DNA from 2 places in the Actinokineospora lacus genome. Region 1 is predicted to be linked to the other one. Evidence: riboswitches for the same ligand, from Rfam matches in the RefSeq annotation. Region 1 holds a riboswitch; the other holds the start of a gene.
What was found. Region 1 has a riboswitch for glycine ahead of gcvT (glycine cleavage system aminomethyltransferase GcvT). Riboswitches for the same ligand answer to the same signal wherever they lie in the genome.

Region 1 (3,200 bases):
CCGCGGTCCTGGCGGCCGCGCTGTGACCCCGGCCCTGCTGGTCGACGGGCTCGCCTTCGCCTACCCCGACGGCCACCAGGCCCTCTACGGCGTGGACCTGCGCGTGGAGCAGGGCGAGCGGGTCGCCCTGCTCGGGCCCAACGGCGCGGGCAAGACCACCCTCGTGCTGCACCTCAACGGCGTGCACACCGCGGGCGCGGGCCGGGTGGAGGTCGGCGGGCTGGCCGTGGTCAAGGCCAACCTCAAGGAGATCCGCCGCCGCGTCGGCATCGTCTTCCAGGACCCCGACGACCAGCTGTTCATGCCCACCGTGCGCGAGGACGTCGCCTTCGGCCCGGCCAACTTCGGCCTCCCCGACGTCGGGGCGAGGGTCGAGCGGGCGCTGGCGGCCGTCGGCATGGGCGAGCACGCCGACCGCTCCCCGGCGCACCTCTCCGGCGGCCAGCGCCGCAGGGTCGCGCTGGCCACCGTGCTGGCCTGTGACCCGGAGATCCTGGTGCTCGACGAGCCCAGCGCCAACCTGGAGCCGGTGGCCCGCCGCGAGCTGGCCGACGTGCTCATCGGCCTGGAGCGCACGCTGCTCATGGTCACCCACGACCTGCCCTACGCCCTGCAGCTGTGCCCGCGCTCCGTGCTGATCGACAACGGCGTCGTCGTCGCCGACGGCCCCACCCGGGACCTGCTCGCCGACACCGCCCTGCTGGCCGCCCACCGCCTGGAACTTCCGTTCGGGTTCCGCCTGGACTAGTGTCCCGGCCTAGAACCTTCGCCGTGTATCGGCGTGTGCACGGCGTGGCTGGCAAGGCGGCGGAACGTCCTCGTATTGGGCATACTTGGGCGTTCCGGCAACGCAGCCAGGCGCGTCGTGGGCATGTCGAGACATGGTGAAGGTTCTAGGCCGGGACACTATCGTCCGGGCCACAACCGCATAGTGGGCCGCACGAGCCAGAACGGGAGAGCCTCCGCCACGCGCGGGGCACCGAAGGAGCAAACTCCCCGGAAACTCTCAGGTAAACCTACCGTTCACCGGCCAGGCCACTCTGGAAAGCGGGCGCGACGTCAGCGCCTCACCCACGGTGCAAGCCGCCTTCTCGGCGGTGAAGCTCTCAGGTGCCATGACAGAGGGGGAGTTCCGAGACCCGCGGGTCGGCTTCCGGCCGCCCCGTCGTAGCCGTAGGAGCTCTGGTGCCCCCGTCTTGCCGTCCTTCCCCGTTCCCCTGCGGCCCGCCGCGCCCCGTGGCACGCTGCCGCCGGATCAGCCGTCCCCGCGCGCCCAAGGAGTCCGCCCACCCATGAGCAACCCGTCTCCGCTGCACGAGGTCCACCAGTCCCTCGGCGCGTCGTTCACCGACTTCGCGGGCTGGTCGATGCCGCTGCGGTACAGCAGCGAACTGGCCGAGCACAAGGCGGTGCGCACCGCGTCCGGACTGTTCGACCTGAGCCACATGGGCGAGATCGCCGTCACCGGCCCGCAGGCCGCCGACGCCCTGGACCACGCGCTCCTCGGCACGCTGTCCGCGGTCAAGCCGGGCCGCGCGCGCTACACGATGATCTGCGCCGAGGACGGTGGCGTGCTCGACGACCTGGTCGTCTACCGCCTCGACACCGAGGAGTACCTGGTCGTCGCCAACGCCTCCAACGTCGGCACGGTCCTGGCCGCGCTGACCGAGCGGGCCGCGGGGTTCGACGCGACGGTGACCGACCGCTCCACCGAGTACGCGCTGATCGCCGTGCAGGGCCCCACCTCGCCCGCGATCGTGACCGCGGTCACCGGCTCGGACCTCGACACCCTGAAGTACTACGCGGGCAGGCCCGCCACGGCCGCGGGCCACGACATCTTGCTGGCCCGCACCGGCTACACCGGCGAGGACGGCTTCGAGCTGTACTCCGCCGCCGAGCACGCCCCCGCCGTCTGGGCGGCGCTCACCGAGGCGGGCGCGGAGCACGGCCTGCTGCCCGCGGGCCTCGCCTGCCGCGACACCCTGCGCCTGGAGGCCGGGATGCCGTTGTACGGCAACGAGTTGACCGCCGAGCTGACCCCGTTCGACGCCGGGCTGGGGCGGGTCGTGAAGTTCGACAAGCCCGAGTTCGTCGGCCGGGACGCGCTCCAGCGTCGCAAGGAGACCGACCGCGCGCTCGTCGGCCTGCGCGGCGAGGGGCGCCGCGCCCCCCGACACGGGTACTCCGTGCTCGACGCCGACGGGACCCCGGTCGGTACTGTCACCAGCGGCGCGCTCTCGCCGACCCTCGGGCACCCGATCGCGATGGCCTACGTCCCCGCCGCGCTCAGCGCGCCGGGGACGGCGTTGACCGTCGACATCCGGGGCGCGAAGGCCCCCGTCGAGGTCGTGGCACTGCCCTTCTACCAGCGTCCCGCCTGACCAGGAGACCGACACCGACATGAGCACCCCCCAGCACCTGTCCTACACCGAGGACCACGAGTGGGTCGACCTGTCCGACCCGGCGGCGGCCACGGTGGGCATCACCGGGTACGCGGCCAAAGCCCTCGGCGACGTGGTCTTCGTGCAGCTGCCCGAGGTCGGGGCGAGCGTCAGCGCGGGCGACGCCTGCGGCGAGATCGAGTCCACCAAGTCGGTCAGCGAGCTGTTCGCGCCCGCCGACGGCGAGGTCGTGGAGATCAACGAGGCCGTGGTCGACACCCCCGAGCTGGTCAACACCTCCCCCTTCGGCGACGGGTGGCTCTTCCGCATCCGGGTCGACGGCGAGCCCACCCTGCTCGACGCGGCCGCCTACGCCGAGCTGACCAAGGAAGAGGAGTGAGATGACGTCCTTCTCCCAAGACCTCGCCACCGTCGACCCGGAGATCGCCGCCGCCGTCGCCGCCGAGCTGCGCCGCCAGCAGTCCACCCTGGAGATGATCGCCTCGGAGAACTTCGCCCCGCTGGGCGTGCTCGAGGCGCAGGGCTCGGTGCTGACGAACAAGTACGCCGAGGGCTACCCCGGCCGCCGCTACTACGGCGGCTGCGAGCACGTCGACGTCGTCGAGCAGCTGGCCATCGACCGGGTGAAGGCGCTCTTCGGCGCCGAGCACGCCAACGTGCAGCCGCACTCCGGGGCCCAGGCCAACGCCGCGGCCATGGTGGCCGTCATCAAGCCCGGCGACACGATCCTCGGGCTGGACCTGGCCCACGGCGGGCACCTGACGCACGGCATGAAGATCAATTTCTCGGGCAAGCTCT
Region 2 (3,200 bases), on a different contig from region 1:
ATGCTGCGGTCGAGCGCGACGTCCTTGTCCGACAGCGCGCGCAGGTACCGCAGCAGCGCGGTCTCGGAGTGGTGGGTGGAGAACACCGGGTGGGTCAGGTAGTCGCTGGTCCGCAGCAGGGCGCCGGGCAGCGCGTCGGCCACCGTCTCGTCGAGGGCGTCGGGGTCGCCGGAGACCCCGAAGGCCGCCCACACCGCGCGCAGGTGGGCGCGGGTGGTGGTCTCGCCGGTGGCGATGCCGACGTGGTCGGCGTCGACCAGGCGCAGGTTGACCTCCCGCTCCCGGGCCGCGGCGACGATGTCGGCGGCGCGGCCGGGGACGCGGGCCAGCACGGTGTCGAAGAAGCCGTCGTGGACGACCTCGACGCCACCGGCGCGCAGCCCGCCCGCCAGGACGGCGGCCATGCGGTGCACCCGGGTCGCGATGCCGCGCAGGCCCAGGGGGCCGTGGTAGACGGCGTACATCGAGGCGACCACGGCCAGCAGGACCTGCGCGGTGCAGATGTTGGAGGTGGCCTTCTCCCGGCGGATGTGCTGCTCACGGGTCTGCAGCGCCAGCCGGTAGGCCAGGTTGCCGTCGGCGTCGGTGCTCACGCCGACCAAGCGGCCGGGCAGCTGCCGCTCCAGCCCGGCGGCGACGGCCATGTACCCGGCGTGCGGGCCGCCGAAGCCCATCGGCACGCCGAAGCGCTGGGTGGTGCCGACGACGACGTCCGCGCCGATCTCGCCGGGCGCGCGCAGCAGCGTCAGCGCCAGCAGGTCGGCGGCCACGGCGGCCTTCGCGCCGCGCGAGTGCGCCTCGGCGATCAGCTCGGCGTGGTCGCGCACCACCCCGGAGGCCCCGGGGTAGGACAGCAGCACGCCGAAGAACTCACCGTCGGGCAGGCCGTCGGCCAGGTCGGCGACGACGACCTCGATGCCCAGCGGCTCGGCGCGGGTCCGCACGACCGCGATGGTCTGGGGGAAGGTGTCGGCGTCCACGACGAACCGGTTCGACTTGGACCGCCCGCCCCGGCGCAGCAGCGTCATCGCCTCGGCGGCGGCGGTGGACTCGTCCAGCATGGACGCGTTCGCGGTGGGCAGGCCGACCAGCTCGGCGACCATCGTCTGGAAGTTGAGCAGCGCCTCGAGCCTGCCCTGGCTGATCTCGGGCTGGTACGGGGTGTAGGCGGTGTACCAGGCCGGGCTCTCCAGCACGTTGCGGCGGATGACCGGCGGGGTGACCGTGCCGTAGTACCCCAGACCGATCATCGGCGCGAGAGTGCGGTTCGACGCGGCCAGCGCGCGCAGCTCGGCCAGCGCCTCGGCCTCGGTGGCGGGCTCGGGCAGGTCCAGCCGCAGGCCGTCCTCCCGGATGGCGGCGGGCACGGTGTGCTCGGCCAGCTCCTCCAAGGAGCCGACGCCGACGGTGTCGAGGATGCGGGCCAGCTCGGCGGGCCGCGGGCCGATGTGGCGCTCGGCGAACGGGGTGCCGTGCTCCAGCGCGGCGAGGGGGACGCGGTCGCTCGTCATCGGCAAGCTCCTCAGGCAGTCGGGGTTCGGGCAGTCGGGTTCGGGCCCACGGACGTCAGTCGCCCGGTGGCCCTCCCCCTCTGTCCGTGCCCGGTACCCGGGCGCCTGAGAGCTTCACCCGCTGCAGCGGGCTTGCACCTTCGGCGGGGCCCTGCCGGAGGTGACCGGCGGGCTCGCTTTCCAGAGGTGTCTCCCCCATGCGGTCCTGGGTGCCTGAGAGGTTCCGGGGAGGATTTGCTCCTTCGGCGCCGAACCGGCCTGGTGGGGCCGGTCGGACTCTCCCGCGCGGGATCGGCGACGTCGCTGAGTCTAGCCCCAGCCGGGTGACCTGCCCGCTCACCGGTTGCGGTGGCGGGCGTCACAGCTCATCCTGCCGTTCGGGCCTTGCGGCGCTGGGCGAGTTCGTCGTCGGAGATGACCGCGCCGTCGGCCCGCTCGGAGGGGAACTCATGAATGGTGCCGGTGATCTCCCGGATGGCGCCGCTGACCGCGATGCCGAACACGCCCTGGCCGCCGCGCAGCAGGTCGACGACCTCCTCGGGCGAGGTGCACTCGTAGACCGTGGTCCCGTCGCTGAACAGGGTGATCCTCGCCAGGTCGCGCACCCCCCTGCGGCGCAGGTGCTCCACCGCGACGCGGATGTTCTGCAGCGACACACCGGTGTCCAGCAGCCGCTTGACGACCTTGAGGACCAGCACGTCCTTGAACGAGTACAGCCGCTGCGACCCCGATCCGTGGGCGCTGCGGATGGTGGGCACCACCAGGTCGGTGCGCGCCCAGTAGTCGAGCTGGCGGTAGGTGATGCCCGCGATCTGGCAGGCCGCTGACCCGCGGTAGCCCACCAACTCGTCCGGCAGCGACGCGTCCGGGAACAACTCGCCCTGCTCGGCGCCGTCCGGCTGACCCGCCGTGGTGGACCCGTGTTCCAACACGCCTGCCTCCCCTCGACCGGTCTGGCGACCGGCGAACGAGACCGCCCGTTCCGCTGGTGGGAACGCCTCGGCCGCGCCGTTTCGCGGAGGTGGGCTCGCACGCCCGGCGCGAATCGGCTCGTCCCCGACGGTAAGACGACCCCGCCCAGGGGTCAACGCGACGCGCGGACAACCGGCGAACCGCACGGTGAGAGAAGCAGGATGCCGCATTGTGGATGGATGTGCCATCGCACCGCGACCGACGCCCCCACACCGGACCGGGCGAGGTCTCCCCCGGTCAACGCGGTGCGCGTGCAACCGGTCTAGGTGTCAGCGCCCCGGAAGTCCTCCGGGGAGATCGAGTCGAGGAACTCGCGGAACTTCTCCACCTCGTCCTCCTGCTCGTCCGGGATGACCAGGCCCGCTTCCTGCAGCACCGCGTCCTCCGCGTGGATGGGCACGCCCACCCGCAGCGCGAGCGCCACGGAGTCACTCGGCCTGGCCGAGACCCGGATGTCGCCGTCGAAGACCAGCTCGGCGTAGAAGGTGCCTTCTCGCAGGTCGGTGATCCGGACCTGCTCCAGTTCGCGGCCCAAGGCGCCGATGACGTCCTTGAGCAGGTCATGGGTCAACGGCCGGGCAGGCCGCACCCCCTGCTGCTCCAGCGCGATCGCGGTGGCCTCCACCGACCCGATCCAGATGGGCAGGTACCGATCACCGTCGGTCTCACGCAACAACAGGATCGGCTGGTTGGCGGGTAGCTCCACCCGCACGCCCA

Region 2: linked by a shared signal. The riboswitch ahead of gcvP (aminomethyl-transferring glycine dehydrogenase) and the one ahead of gcvT (glycine cleavage system aminomethyltransferase GcvT) in region 1 are both predicted to bind glycine.

The regions. Positions count from the first base shown of each region.
Region 1 is NZ_JBQERA010000016.1:8,193-11,392, reverse strand. It holds gene cbiQ (cobalt ECF transporter T component CbiQ) at 1-26, shown strand, start outside; gene ACTG9Q_RS29845 (energy-coupling factor ABC transporter ATP-binding protein) at 23-748, shown strand; glycine riboswitch at 942-1,032, shown strand; gene gcvT (glycine cleavage system aminomethyltransferase GcvT) at 1,293-2,381, shown strand; gene gcvH (glycine cleavage system protein GcvH) at 2,401-2,781, shown strand; gene ACTG9Q_RS29830 (serine hydroxymethyltransferase) at 2,783-3,200, shown strand, end outside.
Region 2 is NZ_JBQERA010000009.1:17,670-20,869, forward strand. It holds gene gcvP (aminomethyl-transferring glycine dehydrogenase) at 1-1,511, opposite strand, end outside; glycine riboswitch at 1,582-1,701, opposite strand; glycine riboswitch at 1,702-1,805, opposite strand; gene ACTG9Q_RS22240 (MerR family transcriptional regulator) at 1,877-2,443, opposite strand; gene ACTG9Q_RS22245 (bifunctional nuclease family protein) at 2,746-3,200, opposite strand, start outside.